One region of the Massilia sp. NP310 genome, then DNA from elsewhere that is predicted to be linked to it. Evidence: predicted binding sites of a transcription regulator. Region 1 holds the regulator's gene; the other holds the start of a gene.
The links. The regulator FNR, encoded in region 1, switches genes on or off when oxygen is low (the NO sensors DNR and NnrR bind a similar motif). The targets are predictions, from matches to a motif close to TTGATNNNNATCAA.

Region 1 (12,317 bases):
AGCCGTTATTGAAGATGTGCCACAGGATGCCCCACACCAGCGGGATGTCGGTGCCCGGCCGCACGCGCACGTAGTGGTCGGCAAAGCGCGCCGTGCGGGTGAAGCGCGGATCGATGACGATCATCTTGGCGCCCAGCTCCTTGGCGTGCAGGAAGTGCAGCATCGAGATCGGGTGGGCCTCGGCCGGGTTGGAGCCGATGAACAGCACCGCCTTGCTGTAGTGCAGGTCATTGAACGAGTTCGTCATCGCCCCGTAGCCGAAGGTCTGGGCCACGCCGGCGACGGTGGTCGAGTGACAGATGCGGGCCTGGTGGTCGCAGTTGTTCGAGCCCCAGAACGACATGAACTTGCGCAGCAAATAGGCTTGCTCGTTATTGTGCTTGGAGCTGCCGATCAGCATCAGCGCATCCGGGCCGGCTTCCTTGCGCAAGTGCAGCAGCTTGTCGCCGATCTCGTCGATCGCCTGGTCCCAGGAGATGCGCTGGTATTTGCCGTTCACCAGCTTCATCGGATAGCGCAGGCGGTGCTCGCCGAAGGCGTGCTCGCGCACCGATGCGCCCTTGGCGCAGTGGGCGCCCATATTGATGGGCGAATCGAAGGCGGCCTCTTGCCGCACCCAGACGCCGTTGGCGACCACCGCGTCCACCGAACAGCCGACCGAGCAGTGACTGCACACGGTGCGTTTGACTTCGGTGGGCACCGGGGTGTTCGGCACCGGGTCGGCCTGGGCCGGCTCGATCACGTTCAGCGGCAGGTGGCGCGCCAGGGCGCCGGCGCCGGCGGCAACGCCGGCCCCGACCAGGAAGCGGCGCCGTTTCAGGGCGCTGTCGCGCGTAGACTTGACCAGTGACATGGGATTCCTCTGCTTGCCTACCAGTAGGCGGCGGTGGCGTAGTAGCGGCGGATGTGATCCGTCTCGTGATAGCCGCGCTTGACCTTGGGGTCCGGCGCGGCCGGTGCGGCCTCAGGCGCCGCGCTGGCCGGGGCGGCGGCAGCGGCCACCACCAGCGCGCCCAGCGGGGCGGCCTTCAGGAAGCCGCGCCGCGCCGGGTCGGGCTGGCCCGGCGTCTGTCGATCATGCTTGCTCATCGGTGTCCTCTCCTACTGCGAAGCTCTCGGCCTCGATGGCCAGGAAGGCCTGCGCGAAGCGCGCGACCAGGCGGTAATAGTTGGCGCCCTCGGCATTGGCGATGTCGTCCAGCGCGCGCATGCACCAGCCGCCGATGTGGGCCTCGAAGAACTGGCGCTGCACCGCCAGCGGCTGGCGCCGGATGCCGGGGGCGCCAGCGACCAGCACGCGCATGGTCTCGCACAGCGCGCCGAGGTGGTCCTCGAACTCGCCCCGGCCGCGCATGCGCGCCAGGCCAAGCCGCGCCAGGTCGTCGCGCAGCAGCGCCAGCGGCGTGTCGTTCATGTAGCCGGCCAGGTAGCGCGAGCCATACGGGTCGACCGGCGGCGTGCCGATGCTGACGAACAGTGCGTTGAATTCATCGTGCACCACCTGGGCGTCCATCACGCCGGACGCCACGGTCAGGTGTTCCCACGCACGCTCCAGCGCCGGATCGCCGCCTTCGGCCAAAATAGGATCGCTGGACGCAAGCGCTTCCAGCAGCGCCGCGTCGGGCGCCGCCAGCAGCAGGCGCGAGAGCAAGGCGTAGAGGTCGGCCCTGGCCTGGTCTTCGCCGCTGGGCGACATGGCAGGCGCAGAGACCGCGACGAAGGCGGTGTTGACGGACGTGCTCGGACTTGTAGATGACACTGTCGATCACTCCAGTTGTTCAATTTGTATCGCCAGTGTAGACGCCGATTCACATTGAGCGCGCACAGTTGCGCCTAGCGCATTCCGGCGGCATGCATGACGATTCTTATGAGAAATGCGACGAGCGACAGGGTGACGACACCACCGAGCCACAGCAGCGCCATCCACCCCAGCCGGCGCAGCCATTCGCGGCGCGCCGCCATCAGTGATACCCCGCGTCATGCTTGACCTTGCCACGGAATACCCAGTACGACCACCCCGTGTACATCAGGATGATGGGCAGGATGAACAGCGTGCCGACCAAGGCGAAGCCCTGGCTCTGCGGCGGCGAGGCGGCTTCCCAGATCGTGATCGCGGGCGGCACGACGTGCGGCCAGATGCTGATCGCCATGCCGCTGTAGCCGAGGAAGATCAGCGCCAGCGCCAGCACGAAGGGCTGGCGGAACGGCTGGCGCCCCAGTGAGCGCAGCAGCAGCGCCATGCACAGCACGACCAGGATCGGCACCGGCGCCAGGAAGGCGATGTTGGGGAAGGTGAACCAGCGGTCGGCCACCGCCGCGAAGCGCAGCGGGGTCCAGATGCTGACCGCGACGATGGCCCCCAGCAGCAGCCAGGCGAAAGGCCGCGCGACCTGGATCATGCGCGCCTGCAGCTCGCCCTCGGTCTTCATCACCAGCCAGGTGGCGCCCAGCAGTGTGTAGGCGATCATCACGCCCACGCCGGCCAGCAGCGGGAACGGCGCGACCCAGTCGAGCGGCCCGCCGGCGAAGCTGCGGCCCGAGACCGTGATGCCGTCCAAAAAGCCGCCCAGGGTCACGCCCTGGAAGAAGGCCGCCGCCACCGAGCCGCCGATGAAGGCCTTGTCCCACAGGTGGCGCTCGTGCTCCTTGGCCTTGAAGCGGAACTCGAAGGCCACCCCGCGAAACACCAGGCCGATGAGCATGAAGATCAGCGGCAGGTAGAGCCCCGAGAGGATGATCGCGTAGGCCACCGGGAAGGCCGCCAGCAGCCCCTCCCCGCCCAGCACCAGCCAGGTCTCGTTGCCGTCCCACACCGGCGCGACCGAATTCATCATGGTGTCGCGGTCGCGCTTCTTCGGCGTGAACGGGAACAGCATGCCGATGCCCAGGTCGAAGCCGTCCAGCAGCACGTACATGAAGACGGAAAAAAAGATGATCAGGATCCAGATGACGGATGTGTCGATGCCCATGGTGTCAGCTCCGCGTCGGTGGGTTGCCGCCGTCGCGGTCGGCGCCGCGGTCAGCGCCTTGGACGGGATTGTCGTCGATATTGCCTTCGATGCTGTCGTCGTTGTCGACGTTGGCCGCCGACAGCGGCCGCATCGGCGTGCGCCCTTCGCCCGGCCCGCCCTCGGGCGGCTTGTTCAGGGCGAAGTGCTGCGGCCCCTTGTTGATCAGGCGCAGCAGGTAGACGGTGCCGGCGCCGAACACGAAGACGTAGGCCACGACGAACATCGCCAGCGTCACGCCCATCGTGGTGACGCTGTGCGGCGAGACCGCATCGGCGGTGCGCAGCACGCCGTAGATCACCCACGGCTGGCGGCCGACCTCGGTCGTGATCCAGCCGGCCAGGATGGCGATCAGGCCGGCCGGCCCCATCAGCAAGGCGAAGCGCAGGAACAGGCGCTTGCCGTAGATCCGCCCTCCCCGCCTGAGCCACAGGCTCCAGGCCCCGAGGGCGATCATCAACAGGCCCAGGCCGACCATGACCCGGAAACTCCAGAACACGATCAGGGAATTGGGGCGGTCTTCGCGCGGGAACTCCTTCAGTCCCGGGAACTGGCCGCTCAGCGTATGGGTGAGGATGATGCTGCCCAGGTAGGGAATCTCGACCGCGTAACGCGTCTCTTCGCGCTCCATGTCGGGAATGCCGAACAGGATCAGCGGCACCGCCTCGCCCGGCGTGTTTTCCCAGTGCCCCTCCATCGCCGCCAGCTTGGCCGGCTGGTGCTTGAGCGTATTGAGGCCATGGAAGTCGCCGATCACCGCCTGGATCGGCGCCACCAGCAGGATCATCCACATCGCCATCGACAGCATCTTGCGCACGTTCTTGTTGTCGCGTCCGCGCAGCAGGTGCCAGGCGGCCGAGGCGCCGACGATCAGCGCCGTGGCCAGGTAGGCCGCCACCACCATGTGCATCAGGCGGTAGGGAAAGGAGGGATTGAAGATGATGGCCAGCCAGTCGACCGGGATCATGCGCCCGCCCTCGATGGCGTAGCCCTGCGGCGTCTGCATCCAGCTGTTGGCGCCCAGGATCCAGGTCGACGAGATCAGGGTGCCGATGGCCACCATGCAGGTGGCCAGGAAGTGCAGCTGCGGCCCGACCCGGTTCCAGCCGAACAGCATCACGCCCAGGAAGCCGGCCTCCAGGAAGAAGGCGGTCAGCACCTCGTAGGTGAGCAGCGGGCCCATGACGCTGCCGGCGAATTCGGACAGGTAGCTCCAGTTGGTGCCGATCTGGTAGGCCATCACGATGCCCGACACCACGCCCATGCCGAAGGCGACGGCGAAGATCTTGAGCCAGAAGTGGTACAGGTCGACGTAGACCTGGCGCCCGGTCTTGAGCCAGCACGCCTCGAGCACGGCCAGGTAGCTGGCCATGCCGATCGTGATCGCGGGGAAGATGATGTGGAAGGAAATCGTGAAGGCAAACTGGATGCGCGCCAGTTCCAGGGCTGTAAGACCAAGCATGCAAACTCCCCCGTATCGATGGCGCCAAGTAGATCACGACATCGGCCTCGCACGATTGGCCATATCATTTTTATCATTGTTGAGTGGTTTTTGAACACATGCCGCTCGGTTCGCAACAAAAGTTCATGAAAACTTCCCAATTTGGTGCAAATTTCGGCCTTGCCGGCCAGAATGCTCAGCCAACGGGTCTATAATTTGCGGTGTACTGAACAAAGCGACCATCCGTCATGAGCCAGCCCCTGTCCCGGCAAGCCGAGCCGCCCCTGAACATCCATGCGCTCAAGTCCTGCGCCCAGTGCAGCATGCACCAGCTGTGCCTGCCGATGGGCCTGGAAGACGCCGAGATCGACCGCCTGGACAAGATCATCGGCCGCCGTCGCCGCCTGGAGCGCGACGAGCGCCTGTACGGCGTGGGCGAGTCGTTCCGCAACCTGTACGCGGTGCGCTTCGGCCACTTCAAGACCTACCAGGTGAACGCCGCCGGCGAAGCCCAGATCACCGGCTTCCAGATGGCCGGCGAGCTGCTGGGCATGGATGCGATCAGCGGCACCCACCACTGCGATGCGGTGGCGCTGGAAGACTCCGAGGTCTGCGAGATCCCGTTCGCGCGCCTGGAAGACCTGTTCGGCGAGGTGCCGACGCTGCTGCGCCACTTCCACCGCATCATGAGCCAGGAAATCACGCGCGAGCAGAACGTCATGCTCCTGCTCGGCAATATGCGCGCCGAGCAGCGCTTCGCCGTGTTCCTGGTCAACCTGTCGGCGCGCTACGCCGCCCGCGGCTATGCGGCCAACCGCTTCCAGCTGCGCATGTCGCGCGAAGACATCGGCAACTACCTGGGCCTGACCATCGAAAGCATCAGCCGCCTGCTGTCGCGCTTTAAAAAGCAGGGCTGGCTCGAGGTCGACAAGCGCGAAGTCACCCTGCTCGATCCGGTCAAGCTGAAGGCGCTGGCGGCCGGCACCGACGCCTGCAGCCCGATGGCGTAAAGCCCATGACGCCGCAGCCCGCGTGCGACCTGCACCTGCGCAGCTACGACCGCGTGCACTGGGGCGACCGCCATGACTTCGCCCAGCTGGTGCTGCCGGTGCACGGTGAAGTCGTGCTCGACATCGAAGCGCGGCGCGGCCGGCTCGATCCCCTGCATGGCGCGCTGGTGGCGCCCGGCGCCTGGCATGCGCAATCGAGCCCGGGTGCCAACGGCTCCCTGATCGTCGACGTCGACGGCGCCGCCTTCGGCAGTGGCCCGTGGCAGCGCCTGCTGGAGCGGCCCTTCGTCACGCTTGGCCCCGCGGCGCGCAAGCTGGTCGAGTTCATGGGGGTGATGGCGCGCGATGCCGCGCCAACCCACGCCCCGCCCCGCGCGCTGGTGCAGGGCTGGGTGCCGCTGCTGCTCGACACCCTGAGCCTGGACGCGCCGCGCGCCACCTCGCGCCTGGCCGCCCTGCTGGCGCGCATCGAGGCCGCGCCCGGCCTGGCCTGGAGCACCGAGTCGATGGCGCGCGCCGCCAACCTGAGCGTCAGCCGCCTGCACGCGCTGTTTCGCGAAGAGCTGGACAGCACGCCGCATGCCTGGCTGCTGCGCTGCCGCCTGGATTGCGCCCGCAGCCTGTTGACGCACAGCGCGCGCAGCGTGGCCGACATCGCCCTCGCCTGCGGCTTTTCGGACCAGGCCAGCCTGACGCGGGCGATGCGCCGCGTGTTCGACACCACACCCGGCGCCTGTCGGCGTGCGGGTCAGGAGACACCGCCAACACCGCGGTAGTCCCGGCCAAGACCGGACCCACGTCCGGATCCGAGAATCTCTTCAAAGGAGATTCATCATGTACATCGCTACTGGCGCGGGCGGGCTGTCCCGCTCCACCCTGCTCGGCATCGGCGCGGGCATCGCCGCCGGCGCGCTCTGGGGCCTGGTCTTCCTGGCGCCGGAACTGGCGCCGGGATTCCTGCCGATCCAGCTCTCGGCCGGGCGCTACCTGGCCTATGGCCTGGTCGCCGCCATCCTGATCGCCCCGGCCTGGGGACGGCTGCGCCGCCATCTCGGCTGGCCGGCCTGGCGCAGCCTGATCTGGCTCAGCCTCACCGGCAACATCGTCTACTACCTGTTCCTCGCCAACGCGGTCCAGTTGGGCGGCGTGGCCATGGCCTCGATCGTGATCGGGCTGCTGCCGATCGCGGTCACCCTGGTCGGTTCGCGCGACCGTCACGCGGTGCCGCTGCGCCGCCTGCTGCCGTCGCTGCTGCTGAGCGGCGCCGGCCTGGCCTGCATCGGCTGGGAGTCGCTGTCGGCGTCCGGCCCCGGCTCGGCCGCCGGACTGGCATGCGCCTTCGGCGCGCTGGTGTCATGGACCCTCTTCGCGGTGCACAACAGCCGCTGGCTGGCGCGCATCGAGGGGATCTCGCCGCATGAATGGAACCTGCTGGTGGGCGTGGTCACCGGGCTGATGGCCCTGGCGCTGGCGATGCCGGCCTTCGTGCTGGCGCCGGGCGCGCACACGCTGCCGGCCTGGATGCAGTTCGGCGCCCTGGTCACCACGGTCGCCATCCTGTGCTCGGTGGTCGGCAACGCCCTGTGGAACCATGCCAGCCGCGCGCTGCCCCTGAGCCTGATGGGCCAGATGATCGTGTTCGAGACCATCTTCGCGGCCTTGTACGGCTTCTTGTGGGAGGCGCGCTGGCCGAGCGGGTTCGAGACCGCCGCCCTGGCGTTGCTGGTCGCGGGCGTGGTCTCGTGCGCGTCGGCGCACCGGGGCGCGCACTGATCCTGTCGGCGCAGCGTTGAAACTGCGGCGACCTCAGCGCCGCACCGACAGCCCGAACGCCAGGCTCAGGTCGGGCGTATGTCGATTCAACCCATGCACCACCATCGCATCGACCTGGCAGTTCTTGTTCAGGCGCCAGCTGACGCCGGCGTCGACCTGCATCCGGTCGCCGCCATGCGATGCGGACGCGATCTGCGGCGCCGCCACTTCAAGGAATCCCTGGACGCGTTCAGTGAATTTCTTGCCCAGCGACGCCGCCAGGATGCCGTAGTGGTAGCGCGCGCCGTCATCGTCGACATCGGCCCCGGCGCCCGGCGTCACGGCCAATGACCAGCCTTTCGGCAGATCCCACTCGGCCGCCAGCACCAGCTGCGGCAGCACACCCTTGACCCGCAGCGCCGAGCTGCCGCTTGGCAGCGCCGCTGAGCCGATCAGCCCCAGGGCCGGATGTACGCCCTCGCCGTCGGCAAGATGCCACTTGAATCCGATCGACACGGCATTCCAGCCCGCAGTCGTGGTGCGCGCGCGACTAGCCGGATCGAGCTCGTGCTCGATGCTGCGGCCATCGGTCTCGATGCGCAGTTCCGTCGTGTCGCCCAGGCCGATGCGCAGCAGCGCCGGCGTGCTCAAGGTGCGCAGGTGCAGGTCGTCGTTGCGCTGGCGATCCCAGTTGACGCCGATCTCGAGCTGCAGGCGGCCATCACCGACCACCTGGCTGGAATTGGCGACGTTGGGGCGGTCGGGATTGATGACATCGCCGTCGTCGGCGTGGGCGAACTGGGCGCTGCAGGCCAGCACCAGGAACGCCGCCTGGCGGCGCGGGCGCGTAAGGGTTGATGGAAACATCATGCGGTCGGATAAACGAGGTTGGACATGGTATGCGAGGGTCGAGCCGGCGCCAGCTGCCGCTTCAAGGCAGCCAGCGGGCGGCGCGCAGCCGCTCGATGGCGCTGACGATCGTCGCGCCGGGCTCCACCGCTTCGGTGAAACCGGCGCGCCGGATCTTGCCCATGTCCGACACCATGTCGAACTCGGTATTGAACACGAAGTCGCCGAACCACCAGCCGACCTGCTTCTCGTAAGGCATCGACTGCAGGCCATGGCGCTGCACGATGCGCTCCCACGCCGGCGCCTTCAACGGCATTTGCCTGGCCAGCGAGAACGGCTGCGGCGGTCCCACCTCCATGTCGAAGGCCGCCGCGACCTGGCGCCATACGCGCTCCCAGCGGAACGGCTCGTTGACCAGGTTGAAGGCTTCGCCGCGCGCCGCCGGATCGAGCGCGGCCCAGACGCTGGCGCGCGCCATCCAGTCGGCATCGGTGGTCTGGGCCAGCACGCCCGAGTACACCTTGTCCGTACCCGGGAAGCGCAGCGGCGCGCCGGCGTCCTTGCTGAGCGCGGCGAACATGCCCATCACCATCGCGATATTCATCGGATTGCCGGCAATGTCGCCCACCACCACGTCGGGCCGCAGGATCGACCATTCGACCTCGCCGGCGGCGGCGCGCTCGCGCAGCAGGTCTTCCTGGGCATAATAGAAGTTGGGCGTCATGTGGCGCGGGTCGTCCTCGTAGAACGGCGCCTGGGCATCGCCGAGGTGCACGCCATACACCTTGGCGCCCTGATAGTGCACCACGCGCTGCAGCGGGGCGCCGACCGCCTTCAAGCCGTCGAGCAGGTTGCGCAGCATGCCGCCGTTGATCCGCTCCTCGTCGAGCAGGTCGGTCCCACTCTTCAGCGCGGCGTAGAACACGTGGGTCGTATCGCGCGCCGCTTCCAGGGCGCTGGCGGTGGCCTGGGCGTCGGTCAGGTCGACCTTGATGCTCTCGACGCCGTCCACGAAAGTGCGCGGCAAGGCCCGCACCCGCCATTCCGGCCGTCCGTGCAGCTCGCGTACGACCGCATTGCCGATGATGCCGCTGGCGCCGACGACCAATGCGCTATACCTGGTGCTCATCCATCTCTCCTCATGAAAACTGACTGGCGCAAGGATACCCGTTCCGTGCGTCCAGCGTCGTCCCGTGCCACGGATGCGCCGCTCGCCGGAGGCATGGCCAAGGTAGCGCCAGCCGCCCTGCGCAGGGGCGTGTCGCGCTACCTCGGCCTTTTCGCATGACCCGGGCGCCGCGCGACAGTATGATCGGCCGCGTTCGACCAACCGTCCACGAAAACCGCCATGCAACCACGTCGCCCCCTCGTCATCCTGCTTTCCGCCCTGCTGCTCGCGACCGCCCCGCACGTGGCCGGCGCCTCGATCCTGCCGGACGTCCCCGACATCCAGGCCGTCACCGACTACCGGCCGAAGATCCCGCTGCGCGTCTACACCGCCGACAAGGTGCTGATCGGCGAATTCGGCGCCGAGCGGCGCGAGTTCGTCTCGGTGGCCAAGATGCCGGCGCTGCTCAAATCGGCCGTGCTGGCGATCGAGGACACCCGCTTCTACGAGCACGGCGGCGTCGACTGGATCCGCGCGCTCGGCGCGGCCAAGGCCAATCTCGCCGACTTCGGCAGCCAGGGCGCGTCCACCATCACGATGCAGGTCGCGCGCAACTTCTTCCTGTCGCGCGACAAGACGCTGCCGCGCAAGCTGACCGAGGTTGCCCTGGCTTATAAAATCGAGAAGGCGCTCTCCAAGGACCAGATCCTCGAGGTCTACCTGAACCAGATCTATCTCGGCCAGCGCGCCTACGGCTTCGCCAGCGCGGCGCGCACGTACTTCGGCAAACCGCTGCCAGACCTGACCCTGGCCGAGATCGCGATGCTGGCCGGCCTGCCGCAGAACCCGTCCAGCAGCAATCCGGTGTCGAATCCGCAGGCGGCCCGCAAGCGCCAGCAGGTCGTCCTCAAGCGCATGCGCGAACTGGCGCTGATCACCGAGCCCCAGTACCGGCGCGCCCTGGCCGAACGCCTGCAGGTGCGCAGCGATGGCGCCACCCTGAATCCGCGCGCCGCCTGGGTCGCCGAGATCGCGCGCCAGGCGGTCCATGCCCGCTTCGGCCAGGCGGCCTACGAACGCGGCATCACGGTCACCACCACCATCGTGGCCGCCGAACAGGATGCGGCCCACGAATCGGTGCGCCGCAACGTGCTCGCCTACGACCGCCGCCACGGCTACCGCGGCCCGGAGGCGCGTATCGCGCTGCCGGCCGGCGTCGAAGAAAGAAAGGACGCGATCGCCGCCGCCCTGCAGAAACGTCCGTTTGTTGCCGGCTTGGCGCCGGCGGTGGTCGTCGCCGCGTCGCCCAGGCGGGTGCGCGCCCTGCTCGCCAACGGCGACGCTGTCGAGGTCACCGGCCCGGGCCTGGCCTTCGCCGCCGGCGCCCTGTCGAGCAAGGCCAAGGCCGCGATGAAACTGGCGCCCGGCGCCGTCATCCGGCTGGCCAGGGCCACCGACGGCTCTCCATCGATCGCCCAGCTGCCCGAGGTTGCCGCCGCCTTCGTCGCGCTCGACACCGGGACCGGCGCCTACCGCGCGCTGGTCGGCGGCTTCGATCACTCAATCCACAAGTTCAACCACGTGACCCAGGCCTGGCGCCAGCCGGGATCGAGCATCAAGCCCTTCGTCTATTCCGCCGGCCTGGAACGCGGCTTCTTCCCCGGCACGCAGATCCTCGACGAGCCGCTCGACTTCAGCGCCGAGAAGGCCTATGCCAACTGGTCGCCGCGCAACGACGACAATGTGTTCGAGGGCCCGGTCACGGTGCGCCATGCGCTGTCGCGCTCGCGCAATGTGCCCACCGTGCGCATGCTGCGCGCGCTGGACGTCGACTACGCCCGCGCGCACCTGGCGCGCTTCGGCTTCGACCCCGCGCGCCAGCCGCGCAACCTGACGCTCGGCCTGGGCACCGGCGCCGTCACGCCGCTGCAGATGGCCGGCGCCTACGCGGTGCTGGCCAACGGCGGCTACCGCGTGGAACCGTGGCTGATCGCGCGCATCCAGGATGGCGACGGCAGGGTCGTGTTCGCGCATGCGGCGCCGCAGCCGAGACAGGAAAGCGCCCGGGTGCTGGACGCGCGCAACGCCTTCATCGTCGACAGCATGCTGCGCGACGTCACCCGCGTCGGCACCGCGGCGGCGGCCTCGCGCCAGCTGCAAAGGGCCGACCTGGCCGGCAAGACCGGCACCACCAGCAATGCGGTCGACGGCTGGTTCGCCGGCTACGGCGGCCAGGTGGCGGCGGTGGCCTGGATGGGTTACGACGAACCGCGCTCGCTCGGCGGCCGCGAGTTCGGCTCGACCCTGGCGCTGCCGATGTGGGTCGACTTCATGCGCGTCGCGCTGGCCAGGACGCCGCAGCACGAGCCGCTGCCGCCGGAAGGCGTGGCGCGCGCCGGCGGCGACTGGGTGTATGCCGAGTATGCGGAACAGGAACAGGTGCCGGAGGCGGCCGACGGCTTCGAGACGCTGATCGGCACGCTCTCTTCCAGCGGCGAAGAGCCGCCGCGCTGATCAGATCTCGATCAGCAGCTCGGGACGAAAAGCCTCCTGCTCGCCCTTGCTCAGGTAGCCGAGCGGATTGGCCACCACCCGGCATGACCAGGACAGGGGGCCATCGCGCCCCTCGACCACGTAGTCGTTCAGGCAGTGCAGGTGGCCGTGCATCCACAGCTGCGCGTGCTTGAACAGGTCGTCGAGCGCGTTGCAGAAGCCCGCTGTGCCGGGCGTGAGGCCATAGCGCGGGTCGGCGCTCATCAGGCTCGGGGCGAAATGGGTGACCACCGCCGTCTTGCCCTCGAACGGCGTGGCCAGCGCCGCGCGCAGCCAGGCCTGGCAGTCGAGCGACATGGCGCGGATGCCTTCGGCCAGCACCTGCTCGCCATTCTTGAGGGTCGTGTTCTTGCTCAGGTAGTAGTTCGCCGCGCGGAACGCCTTGTTACGCTGCTGCATCTGTTTGGTGAGGTCGGTGTCGCGCAGCGCCAGGGCGTCGAAGTCGCTCCACAAGGTGGTGCCGATGAAGCGCACGTGATCGATGACGACGATCTCGCGGTCGAGCCAGACGATGCCGAGCCGCTCGCAGGTGGCGCGCAGCCGCGCATGGGTGGCATCGTGGTCGAGCGAATCGAATTCGTGGTTGCCGGGAATGA
Region 2 (12,317 bases), 1.7 Mb from region 1:
CCGTGTTCCCGGTCTGCATGCGCTTGCCGTTCAGTTCCAGATACAAGTCGAGGTCTTGCACGTCGTAGATCTCGTCGCGCGTGACCAGGAAGGGGCCGACCGGGCCGAAGGTGTCGCAGCCTTTGCCTTTATCCCACTGCGAGCCCATCTCGAACTGGAAGGCGCGCTCCGAGACGTCGTTGACCACGCAGTAGCCGGCCACGTACTTCAGCGCTTCTTCTTCGCTCACGTACTGTGCGCGGGTGCCGATGATGACGCCCAGTTCGACTTCCCAGTCGGTCTTCTTCGAGCCTTTCGGCAGCACGATCGCATCGTCAGGGCCGTTCAGGGAGCTGGTCGCCTTGGTGAAGAACACCGGCTCGCTCGGGGTGATGGATTTGGTTTCGGCGACGTGGTCGGCGTAGTTCATGCCGATGCCGATGAATTTGCCGACGCCCTTGACCGGCACGCCCAGGCGCGGATTGCCGCGCACCAGCGGCAGGGTCTTGTGGTCGATCTTCGCCAGCTTGCGCAGCGCCTTGTCGCCCAACACCGACGCATCGATGTCGTCGATGATGCCGGACAGGTCGCGCAGGCGGCCCTCTTCGTCGAACAGGCCCGGCTTCTCTTTGCCCGGGCGGCCATAGCGCACCAATCTCATGATTCTTCCTCGGTCGTGAACGCGCGGACCGTGGCGGTCCGCGTCAAACCGGCGATGATACCAAGGATCGGCTATTGAAGGATCGGCTATTGAAGGATCGGCTATTGACTGAGCAGATAGGCGCTGATGTCGATCGCATCGCGCTCGCTCACGCCCATGTTCGGCATCGCGTTGTCCGGATCGATCGCCTGCGGATCCATGATCCAGCGCACCAGGTTGTCCTGGGTATTGGGCACCTTGCCGGCGATGTAGCGGCGCTCGGCCATGTCGCCGAGCGGACGGCCGACGTACACCTTCGAGCCGGCGATGCTCGGCACCGTATGGCAGGAGTGGCAGGCGTACTGGGTCAGCGCGATCTTGCCGCGTTCGGGGTCGCCCTGGATGCCGGGCGCCGGCCGCGTCGGGCCGCAGGCCGCCAGCAGCACGGCGAGCGCCGTCATGGCCGGGATGCGTGCTGCGCTCATGGCTGCTCTCCTTGCGTAACGGTTGCGGGTGCGTCCCCGGGCGCCGTCATGCGCCGGAAATCGTCCGTCGTCATGTTCGGCATGGCCGACACGAACGCCACCACCGCCCAGATATCGTTGTCGCTCAGGTGATATTCCCAGGCCGGCATGCCGCTCATCTTGATGCCGTTGCGCGTGATCCAGTACAGCTCGCGCGTTTCCCAATTGAGGTCGGCGTCCACCAGCGGCCCGGGCACCGGCTGCATGCTCATGCCCTGCTGGAGCGGCGCGACGCCCGGCCCGCCGTGGCACTGGATGCAGTTGGCCCCGTAGACGGCGGCGCCGCGCCGCACCTGCTCCGGCGCGCCAAGTCCGGCGGGCACCTGGATGTCGTGCGCATGGTTCTGCACCGAGTACTGCAGGCCTTCCTCGAACACGGTGTAGATCAGCGGGTAGTGCTGCGCGGTCGCGGCGATATTGTAGAAACCGCCGCGCAGGACGATCAGGCCGATGACGGCGCCGATCAGCCCTGCCCCCAGCAGGGTCAGCACCATGGTCTTGACGATAAGTCGTGCGCGATTGGATAGCATAACCTAGGGCGTTCAGTTAAAAAAATGACATCTAATTTCTTGTATTATAAAAGCCACTGCTTTTTCACGAAAAACCAACCGTGCGCATGAATATCTGTCAATACGGCCGTCCTTTCCTTTTACGCGCCAGCGCCATGCTGCTGTGCGCGCTGCTGGCGAGCGGCTGCGGCAGCCAGGACAAGCCGAGCCGTGTCGAAGGGGGCGATCCGGAGCGCGGTCGCCTGCTGGCCCAGCAATACCAGTGCGCGGCCTGCCATTTCATTCCCGAGGTGCAGGGCACGAACGGCGACGCCGGCCCGTCGCTGCAGTACATGGGCCGCCTGAGTTATATCGCAGGCAGCATCCCGAACCAGCCCGAGAACATGGTCCGCTTCCTGCGGAACCCGCCCGCGGTCAAGCCCGGCACGCTGATGCCGGCGCTCGGCATTTCCGAAGAAGAGGCGCGCCATATGGCGGCCTTCATGTACACCCTGAAATGAACGACCTGCAATCCGTCCTCCATCCGGCCGGCGCCGACGCCGCCATCATCCACCAGTTCAGCTGGGTGCTGTTCGTCGGCGGCACGCTGATCTTCATCTTCGTGATGGCCTTGCTGACCCTGGCCATGCGGCGCCAGGCGCGCCCGATCCGGCCCGCCATCTGGATCTTCGGCGCCGGCATCGCCTTCCCGGTCGTGGTGCTCACTGCCCTCCTGGCCTGGAGCACCTGGCGCAGCGCGCAGCTGGCGCCGCAGACCTCGCACGATGCGCTGACGATCTCGGTCACCGGCAAGATGTGGTGGTGGGAGGTGCGCTACCGCGACCCGGCCACCAATCGCGAGATCATCAGCGCCAATGAGATCCACATCCCGGTCGGCGAATCGGTCTACCTCGGATTGACCGCGTCCGACGTGATCCACAGCCTGTGGGTGCCGTCGCTGGCCGGCAAGCGCGACATGATCCCGGGCCGCGTCACCGGCCTGACCCTGCGCGCCGACAAGCCGGGCGTCTACCGCGGCCAGTGCGCCGAATACTGCGGCGAGCAGCACGCGCGCATGGCCTTCCACGTGATCGCCCTGCCGCGCCCCGAATTCGACGCCTGGCTGGCGCGCCAGGCGGCGCCAAGCCTGCCGGCCGACACCACCGTGCTGCAGCGCGGCCGCGAGGCCTTCCTGGCGCAGCAATGCCAGGCCTGCCACACGATCCGCGGCGTCACCGACGTGCCGCCGTTCTCGGAGCAGGCAAGGATCGCCGACACGTCGCGCCTGGGGCCCGACCTGACCCACGTCGGCAGCCGCCGCGAGATCGCGGCCGGCACCCTGCGCAACCACCGCGGCACGCTGGCCGGCTGGATCGCCGACCCGCAAGCCATCAAGCCAGGCGTGTTCATGCCGCCTTCACAAGACCTGGACGGCGAAACCCTGCGCGCGCTGGCCACCTACCTCGAGCACCTGAAATGACGACGCGCGACGACGCTTTGCCGAATCCCCTGCCCCGCCCACCGCTGGAGCTGACCCGCCTCGAACAGATCTGGGAAACGCCCAGCGGCTGGCGCTTCTTCAAGTCGGTCAACAACACCAATATCGGCCTGATGTACATCGGGACGGCGATCCTGTTCTTCATCCTGGCCGGCATCCTGGCCCTGATCATGCGGGTGCAGCTGGCGGTGCCGGACAACGACCTGGTGGCCGCCAGCACCTACAACCAGATCTTCACGATGCACGGCACCGTGATGATGTTCCTGTTCGCGATCCCGATCGTCGAGGCGATCGCGGTCTACCTGCTGCCCAATATGCTGGGCGCGCGCGATCTGCCTTTCCCCCGATTGTCGGCCTACGCCTTCTGGGCCTATGCCTTCGGCGGCCTGGCCTTCTTCTGCACCCTGTTCTGGGGCCTGGCGCCGGACGGCGGCTGGTTCATGTATCCGCCGCTGACCGGCATGAAGTATTCGCCCGGCCTGAACGCCGACTTCTGGCTGCTGGGGATCGGCTTCATCGAGATCTCGGCGATCGCCGGCGCGATCGAGCTGATCGTCGGCATCCTGTTCACCCGCGCGCCGGGCATGACCCTGCGCCGCATGCCGGTGTATGCCTGGGCCATGCTGGTGGTGGGCGTGATGATCATCATCGCCTTCCCGGCCGTGATCGCCGGCACCGCGCTGCTCGAACTCGAGCGCGCCTTCAACATGCCGATCTTCGATGCCGAGCGCGGCGGCGACCCGCTGATCTGGCAGCACCTGTTCTGGTTCTTCGGCCATCCCGAGGTCTACATCATCTTCCTGCCGGCGGCCGGCATGATCTCGACCATGATCCCGACCATCGCCCAGAACCGCCTGGTGGGACGGCGCGTGATCGTGGTGGCGCTGGTCGGCGTCGGCATCTTCAGTTTCGGCCTGTGGGCCCACCACATGTTCACCGCCGGCCTGGGCGTGCTCGAGATGAGCCTGATCTCGGCGGCCAGCATGGCGGTGGCGATCCCCACCGGCATCCAGGTGTTCGGCTGGATCGCCACCTTATGGAGTGGCCGCATCAAGCTGAATGCGCCTACTCTATTCATGCTCGGCTTCATGTTCATCTTCGTGCTGGGCGGGCTGACCGGCGTGATGGTGGCCGTGATCCCGTTCGACTGGCAGGTGCACGACACCTATTTCATCGTGGCCCACCTGCATTACGTGCTGATCGGCGGCATGGTGTTCCCGGTGTTCGCCGCCATCTATTACTGGCTGCCGCTCATCAACGGCAACCAGATGTCGGAGCGCTGGGCCAAATGGATCTTCGCGCTGCTGTTCGGCGGCTTCAACATCACCTTCTTCCCGATGCACATCACGGGCCTGTACGGCATGCCGCGCCGGGTCTACACCTACTCGCACGAGATGGGCTGGGACTGGCTCAATATGCTCTCGACCGTCGGCGCCTTCATGTTCGCCCTCGGCATCGTGGCCATGATCGTCGACGCCACCCGCACCCTGCGCCGGCCAACCAAGGAAGTCGGCAATCCGTGGAACGCGGCGACGCTCGAGTGGCTGCCGTCCGAGGACTACGGCAACCGCAGCATCCCGATCGTCACGTCCGACGATCCGCTGTGGGACCAGCCGACCCTGTCGAAGGAGGTCGAAGAAGGCCGCCACTACCTGCCCAATACCGTCACCGGCCGCCGCGAGACGATCGCCACCAGCCCGGTGAGCGCGACGCCCAACTACCTGATGATCCTGCCCGGCGACAGCTGGCTGACCGTGATCGGCGCCGCCGGCACGGCCGGCTTCTTCCTGCTGCTGACCGTGAAGGCGATGGTGCTGGCCTCGATTTGCGGCGTCATCGCCGTCGCCTGCATCATCGGCTGGCTGTGGCAATCGGACCGCAGCGTCAACATGACCCACGCCCCGATCGGCGGCGGCATCAAGCTGCCGATCGGCGCGGTCGGCGTCGCCTCGCATTCGTGGTGGGGCACCTTCATCATGCTGATCGTGATCTACGGGATCTTCTGGTCTTTCGCCTACACCTACATCCACACCTCGATGCGGCTCGAGATCTGTCCGCCGCCGGGCGCCTCGCTGCCCGATGGAACGTACACCATCGCCGCCGCCGCCCTGCTGCTGCTTGGCTCCGCCCTGGTCTGGTTCAGTGGCCGCCTGAAGGGCCACGGCATGGCCTGGACGACACTCGCGGCGCTGGCCTGCACCACGGCCGCCTTCCTGCTCGACGTGCACAGCTGGCGCCTGGTGCATCTCGATGGCACCAAGGATGCCTGGAACGCCTCGATCGCGATCATGCTCGGTTTCCAGGGCGTGATGCTGTTCGTGCTGCTGCTGGCCGCGCCCTACCTGTGCGTGCGCGCCTGGCGCGGCCTTGTCAAGCCCGAAAACCGCGCCACGCGCGACAATATCGCGCTGATCTGGCATTACGTGACCCTGCAGGGCATCACCGCCATGGTGGTGATCCGCGGCCTGCTGCTGGTGATGGATTGAACATGGACGACCGATTCTTCCGGCGCGCCACGCGCGCCTCGCTTCCCCTCCTGGCCTGGGCCGCGCACTTTGGCTTCAGCTATATCGTGGCCGCGGCCCAGTGCACGCCGGGCGCCTGGCGGCCGGAAGGGCCGAACCCGTGGCTGCTGGGCGGCGCCACGCTGCTGGCGCTGGCCGTCTGCGTGTGGAGCGGCGCCGCCGCCGGCAAGCGCCTGCGGCTGGGCTCGACCGAGTTCGTGGATTACGTGGCGGCGGCCAGCGCGGTGCTGGCCTTCGTGGCGATCGCGTGGACCGGGATGCCGGTCCTGCTGGTCAGTGGATGCGCCTGACGGCGCATCAACCCGCGTCCGGCGCCACGCGCCAGATCACGTTGCCGACGTCGTCGGCCACCAGCACCGCGCCCTTCCTGTCGACCGCGACGCCGACCGGCCGGCCATGGGCCTCGCCATCCTGGTTGACGAAGCCGGTCAGCATGTCGACCGGCTTGCCGTTCGGCCGGCCATCCTTGAACGGCACGAACACGACGTTGTAGCCCGAGCGCGGCTTGCGGTTCCAGGAGCCGTGGTTGCCGACGATGGCGCCGTTCCTGTACTGCCCCGGCAGCAGCGATCCTTCGTAGAATGCCAGGCCCAGCGGGGCCACGTGGGCGCCCAGCGCGTAATCCGGCACGATCGCCTTTTCCACCAGGTCGGGACGCGGCGGCTTGACGCGCGTGTCGACGTGCTTGCCGAAGTAGCTGTACGGCCAGCCATAGAAACCGCCATCCTTCACCGAGGTCAGGTAGTCCGGCACCAGGTCGCTGCCGATCAGGTCGCGCTCGTTCACCACGGTCCACAACACGCCGGTCTCGGGCTGCCAGGCCATGCCGTTCGGATTGCGCAGGCCCGACGCGAACACGCGCGTCTTGCCGCTGGCGAGGTCGATCTCCAGGATCGCGGCCCGGTCCTGCTCCTGGTCCATGCCGTTCTCGGCGACGTTGCTGTTCGAGCCCGTGGTCGCGTACAGCTTCGTGCCGTCCTTGCTGGCGATGATGTTCTTGGTCCAGTGGTGGTTCAGCGGACCGCCCGGCAGCGGCGCCACCTGCTGCGGTTTGTCGAGGATTTCGGTCACCCCCTCCTTGTACGGAAAGCGCACCACCGCATCGGTATTGGCCACGTACAGCGTGTCGCCCACCAGCGCCATGCCGAACGGCGAATTCAGGTCTTTCAGGAACACGCGTTTCAGCTCGGCCACGCCGTCGCCATCGGCGTCGCGCAGCAGGCTGATACGGTTCGCGCTCGGCACGCCGGCGCCGGCGCGCGCCATGACCTTGCCCGTCACCCAGTTGCCGATGCCGCTCTTCGCCGGACGCTGCGGCGCATTGGTCTCGGCCACCAGCACGTCGCCGTTCGGGAGCACATAGACCCAGCGCGGATGGTCGAGCGCGGTGGCGAAGGCGTTCACCGCCAGGCCGGGCGCCGGGACCGGCGTCGTGTTCGCCGGCCAGCCTTTGGCCGGGGCGATGTGGACGGTCGGGATCAGGGTCTTGTTCGGCTCCTTCAGGGTCGGCTGCGAACCCATGTCGGCGCCGGCCGGCAAGGTCGATTTGTCGCCGCAGGCGGCCAGCAGGAGCATGGCGCCTGCGCACATGAACGGGAGTGGTTTGCGCATGACTTTCCCCAAGAGTATGGACTGGGGAAGTGTATATGACAAAGCCACCCATGCACGTTACGGCTGAGAACGCTCAGCCGTGCGCCGGCGCGCGAACCGCCACAGGCCGGGCAGCTGGATCGCCACCAGCAGGGCAAACGCGGCGCGATAGGCTTCCGGCGGCGCGCGGCCGAGCAGGTCGGGCTGCCACAGGCCGATCACCAGCCCGAAGCCGGCCTGCACCAGGAAGGCGCCGATGAAGATCAGGAGGTTCAGGAAAGTCGCGGCGCGTCCCGTCAGTTCGCGCGGCATCGACTGCGCCACGATGGCGTACTCGATGCCGGTGATCGTGCCCACCAGCGTGAACATCACCGACAGCATCGCGACACCGGGCCGGTAGCCGATGACCATGGCCGCCTGCACCAGCACGAAGAACGTGATGCCGGCCGCCGCCACGTCGAGCGGCGGCATACCGCGCCGCCCGGCCCATTCGGTGACCATGCCGACCGCGATCGCGCCGAACACCACCGCCGCCATCCCCAGGTAGAGCAGATAGGCGACCGCGGGCTCGGGGTAGCGCCCCACATCGGACAGCCAGCGCCCGACCCACAGGCCCTGCACGCCGAAGAACACCGCATGCGGGATCAAGACCAGCGAGGCGACCGCGCGAAAGCTCGGCGCGCGCCAGACTTCGCGCAGGGCCGGCAGCAGCGGACCGCGCTGCGCGGCCGGTCCCTCGGCCTTCGGGTACAGCAGCGCGATCAACAACCCGGTGCAGGCCACCAGCGCCGCCAGCAGGCAGAACAGGCCGCGCCAGTCGGTGTATTCCAGCACGGCGCGCACCGGCATGGTGGCGCTGGCGGCGCCCATGCCGCCGACCGCGATCAGGTAGCCGTGCACCGACGGCAGCCGGTTCGGAGCGATCCAGGTGGAGATCGCCTTGACCGCCGCCATGAAGCAGCCGCCCAGGCCGCAGCCCATGATGGCGCGCGCCGCCAGCAGGCCATAGAAGCCGCTGCAGTTTGCGAACAGCAGCGCGCCGCAGGACGCGAGCAGCATCATCGCCACCTGCACCCGGCGCGGCCCGTAGCGGTCCAGCGCCATCCCGACCGGCAGCTGGACCAGGGCGAAGGCGAAGAAGAAGGCGCTGGTCAGCAGCCCGAGCTTGCTAGGGGTGAGCGCCAGCGCGCCCACCAGGTGCGAGGCCAGCACCGCGTTCACGTTGCGCAGCAGCGAAGACAGGAAGTGCCCCAGCGCGAACGGCAGGAACACGTAGAAGAACACCCCCACGCCGGACAGGCGCAGGGGCGCTACGGACGCCAGGGCGCCTGGTTGCATCGTCGGACCCGCGCCTGGCATCAGGCCGCGTCGGGCTGGGCTTCGCCGCGCTGGCCGGCCGGCACCAGCGGGATCACCCGTCCGCCGGGGCCGCGCAGCGGGCCGCCGCTTTCCACTTCGAAGAAGAAGCGGTCGCGCCCGAACGCGGGCTTCAAATGATCGAGCCAGGTGGCGTTGGGGTCGAACTTGGCGAAGAACGGACGGCGCACCCAATCGGGATTGCGCGCCTGCAGGAACTGCAGGGCGAACAGCTTTTCGCCATTGATGGTCACCACCCCGTCGATCACGACCTTGCCGGGGAAGGCGCTCATCGACGGCCCGCGCACGGTGCGCGACAGGCCCGAGACCATCGAATAGGCTTCCTGGAAGATCTCGTGGGCGCGCGCCAGCGGCAGCGCGAAGTAGTCGCGCGGGCCGGTGTCGCGCTCGACGAACATGTAATAGGGAATGGCGCCCAGGCGCACGCCGGTGGTCCACAGTTCGGCCCAGCTCTTCGGGTCTTCGTTGATGTGGCGGATCAGCGGGCCCTGCATGCGCAGGGTGGCGCCGGTGCCGACGATGCGCTTGACCGCCTGCTGGGCTACGGCCGCGCGCAGTTCGACCGCGTGGTTGTAGTGGCCCATGATGGCCAGGTTCTTCCCGCTCGCCACCACTTTCTCGAACAGCCGCATCAGGTCGTCGCTGTCCTTGTCCGACACGAAGCGCTGCGGCCAATAGGCGACCGACTTGGTGCCGATGCGGATGTTCTGGATGTGGGCCAGCTCGGGCGCCAGCAGGGGTTCGAGGAATTCGGCCAGCGAACGGGTGTTCATGATCATCGGGTCGCCGCCGGTGATCAGGACGTCGGTCACGTCCGGATGCATCTTGAGGTAGGACACCAGCTCGCCGCACTCGCGCGCGTCGAACTTCATCTCGTCCATGCCGACGAACTGCGGCCAGCGGAAGCAGAAGGTGCAGTAGGCGTGGCAGGTCTGGCCGGCGCTGGGGAAGAACAGCACGGTCTCCTTGTACTTGTGCTGCAGGCCCTTGAGCGGCGCATCGTTCACGCGCGGGACGTTGTGCGTCATCTGGCCGGCCGGGTGCGGATTCATGCGCATGCGGATGTCGTGCACCAGGCGCGCGATGGCGGCGTCGTCCTTCTTGTGCAGCACCAGCTCGCGCAGCTGCTCGTATTCATGGGCCGGCAGCATGTCGCGGTGCGGGAAGGTCAGGCGGTAGATCGGATCGTCGGGCACGCGCTTCCAGTCGATCAGCTCATCCATCACATAGGCATTGGTGCGAAACGGCAGCACGTGCGATACCACTTGTACGGCTTCCTGCAGCTCGGGCGTGAGCCATTCCCATTGGCGCGCAGTCACAATGGACTGGCGCGTATATGGCTTGAACTTGGAAGGCGTCGATGCAGTCGTGGTCACGAGAATTCTCCAGTGAGATGACAGGCGGCAAGTTGCCGGGAAGCACTCATATTAGGGAGCCTGTATGCAACAGGAATTGCCTTCCATCAACCTCACTGTTGCTCGGACCGTGTTTAGAACAAACCCGCGACGCGACCTGGCGAAATGAGGCAAGGACACAACGCGACCGGCTCGCAGCTCCTGCCGTTGTGCGAACGCAATCCGGCACCGTCACGGCTCGGTACATTAGTGCGTGCACTTGAGAAATATCCTACCGAACACACCCGAAAGGAAAGCCATCCATGAAGATGATCGCCACCGCCGCCGCCCTCTGCCTGGGGCTGGCCGCCACCGCCGCCCACGCCAACGAACCGACCGCGAAGGACGCCATCGCGATGGCCGAGCGCGGCGCCACCGTCATCAAGACCAAGGGCAAGGCCGAGATGATGAGACTCATCAACGCCAAGGATCCGAGCTTCGTCCAGGGCTCGCTGTACGTCGACCTGCGCGACGTCAAGACCGGCATCGTGCTGGCCCATCCGTACAACCCGTCGATCGTCGGCAAGGACCTGACCGATGTGCCCGATGCGAACGGCAAGAAATACCGGCGCGAGATCATCGAGCTGGCTGCGGCCAAGGGCAAGGGCTGGGTCGACTACCAGTACAAGAACCCGACCACCGGCAAGATCGAGCCGAAGACCACCTATATCCTGCTGGTCGACGACGTGGTGCTGGAAGCCGGCATCTACAAGAAGTGATTGCCGTTGGCGTGCGGTGGACGTTGAATCCGTCCGCCGCACGCGTCTCTAGGAGTGACTCCCATGCTGAACAAACTGCGGATCGGCCAGAAACTGCTGCTGGCCCCGGGACTCGTGCTCGTCCTGCTGACCCTGCTTTCGGCGGCCGCCTACTATGGCATGGTGCGCCAGAATGCCTCGCTCGAACACATGGTGCAGGTGCGCGCCGCGCGCCTGCAGGCGGTGGCCGACGTCGCCGGCGAAGCGCGCTTCGCGCATGCCAACGCCTACCAGCTGCTAGCCTGGGTCAACGGCAGCTTCGCCCAGAACCGGCTGAGCGCCCTGACCGCCGACATCCAGCGCAGGCACGCCGCCATCGGCGACCAGCTGGGCAAGTTCGCGCAGGAGGCCGAACAGCACGAGCGCGCGCCGATCGAGGCCTCGCAAGCGGCGCTGGCGCGCTACCGCAAGGCGGTCGGCGAGACGATCGAGATGGCCTCGGTCGACCAGTCGATCGCCACCAACTCGATGCAGAAGGCCGAGCAGCAGTTCGTCGCGCTCGACGCCGAACTGACGCGCCTGGCCCAGCTCGAGAAAAAGATGAGCGAGGATGCCCACGCCGCCGCCAAGGCCGAGTTCCGCAGCCTGGGCTTGAGCATGGCCGGCCTGGTGCTGCTGTCGATCGGGCTGTCGCTGGCGGTGACGATGCTGGTGCGGCGCTCGATGCTGGGCGGGATCAACGCGATCGCGCGCACGGTCGGCGAACTGGCCGAAGGCCGGCTCGACGCGCCGCCCTTGCAGGCGAAAGGCCGCGACGAGATCGACGACACCGCACGGGCGCTGGACCACACCATCGCGCGCCTGAACGCCGCCCTGCACAGCGTGATGAACGCGGTGCGCTCGATCGACACCGCGTCGCAGGAAATCGCCAGCGGCAACCTCGACCTCTCGACCCGCACCGAGATGCAGGCCGGCTCGCTCGAGCAGACCGCCAGCACCATGGAGACCCTGACCACGGCGGTCAAGGACAATGCCAGCAATGCGCGCCAGGCCTCGGAGCTGGCGGCGCAAGCGTCGCAACTGGCGTCGCGCGGCGGCCAGGCGGTGCAGCAGGCGGTGACGACGATGGAATCGATCCAGGCCAGCTCGCGCAAGATCGTCGAGATCATCGGCGTCATCGACGGCATCTCGTTCCAGACCAATATCCTGGCCCTGAACGCGGCGGTGGAAGCGGCGCGGGCCGGCGAACAGGGACGCGGCTTCGCGGTGGTGGCCTCCGAGGTGCGCACCCTGGCCCAGCGCTCGGCGGCGGCGGCCAAGGAAATCAAGGGCCTGATCGCCGATTCGGTGAACATCATCGAGCGCGGCAACGCTTCGGTCAGCGAGGCCGGCGCCAGCATGGGCGACATCGTGTCCTCGGTGCGCCAGGTGAACGACATCATCGGCCGCATCAGCATCGCCAGCACCGAGCAGGCCGACGGCATCGCCGAGGTCAATCGCGCGGTCGGGCAGATGGACGGCATGACCCAGCAGAACGCGGCCCTGGTCGAACAGGCCGCGGCGGCGGCCGAAAGCCTGCACGAGCAGACCGTGAACCTGGCGAA

Region 2: the regulator FNR is predicted to act here: its motif matches at 10,074-10,087, upstream of KY496_RS15530 (KamA family radical SAM protein).

The regions. Positions count from the first base shown of each region.
Region 1 is NZ_CP080379.1:1,819,930-1,832,246, forward strand. It holds gene KY496_RS07895 (formate dehydrogenase subunit alpha) at 1-853, opposite strand, end outside; gene KY496_RS07900 (formate dehydrogenase region TAT target) at 871-1,089, opposite strand; gene KY496_RS07905 (molecular chaperone) at 1,076-1,759, opposite strand; gene KY496_RS07910 (DUF2474 domain-containing protein) at 1,834-1,962, opposite strand; gene cydB (cytochrome d ubiquinol oxidase subunit II) at 1,962-2,969, opposite strand; gene KY496_RS07920 (cytochrome ubiquinol oxidase subunit I) at 2,974-4,470, opposite strand; gene fnr (fumarate/nitrate reduction transcriptional regulator Fnr) at 4,698-5,459, shown strand; gene KY496_RS07930 (AraC family transcriptional regulator) at 5,465-6,235, shown strand; gene KY496_RS07935 (DMT family transporter) at 6,294-7,232, shown strand; gene KY496_RS07940 (transporter) at 7,266-8,081, opposite strand; gene KY496_RS07945 (SDR family oxidoreductase) at 8,143-9,189, opposite strand; gene KY496_RS07950 (penicillin-binding protein 1A) at 9,409-11,682, shown strand; gene KY496_RS07955 (metallophosphoesterase) at 11,683-12,317, opposite strand, start outside.
Region 2 is NZ_CP080379.1:3,525,924-3,538,240, forward strand. It holds gene KY496_RS15485 (fumarylacetoacetate hydrolase family protein) at 1-640, opposite strand, end outside; gene KY496_RS15490 (cytochrome c family protein) at 742-1,104, opposite strand; gene KY496_RS15495 (cytochrome c) at 1,101-1,673, opposite strand; gene KY496_RS15500 (cytochrome c family protein) at 1,760-2,152, shown strand; gene coxB (cytochrome c oxidase subunit II) at 2,149-3,111, shown strand; gene ctaD (cytochrome c oxidase subunit I) at 3,108-5,615, shown strand; gene KY496_RS15515 (hypothetical protein) at 5,618-5,944, shown strand; gene KY496_RS15520 (sorbosone dehydrogenase family protein) at 5,952-7,265, opposite strand; gene KY496_RS15525 (MFS transporter) at 7,323-8,582, opposite strand; gene KY496_RS15530 (KamA family radical SAM protein) at 8,603-9,997, opposite strand; gene KY496_RS15535 (cache domain-containing protein) at 10,279-10,734, shown strand; gene KY496_RS15540 (methyl-accepting chemotaxis protein) at 10,798-12,317, shown strand, end outside.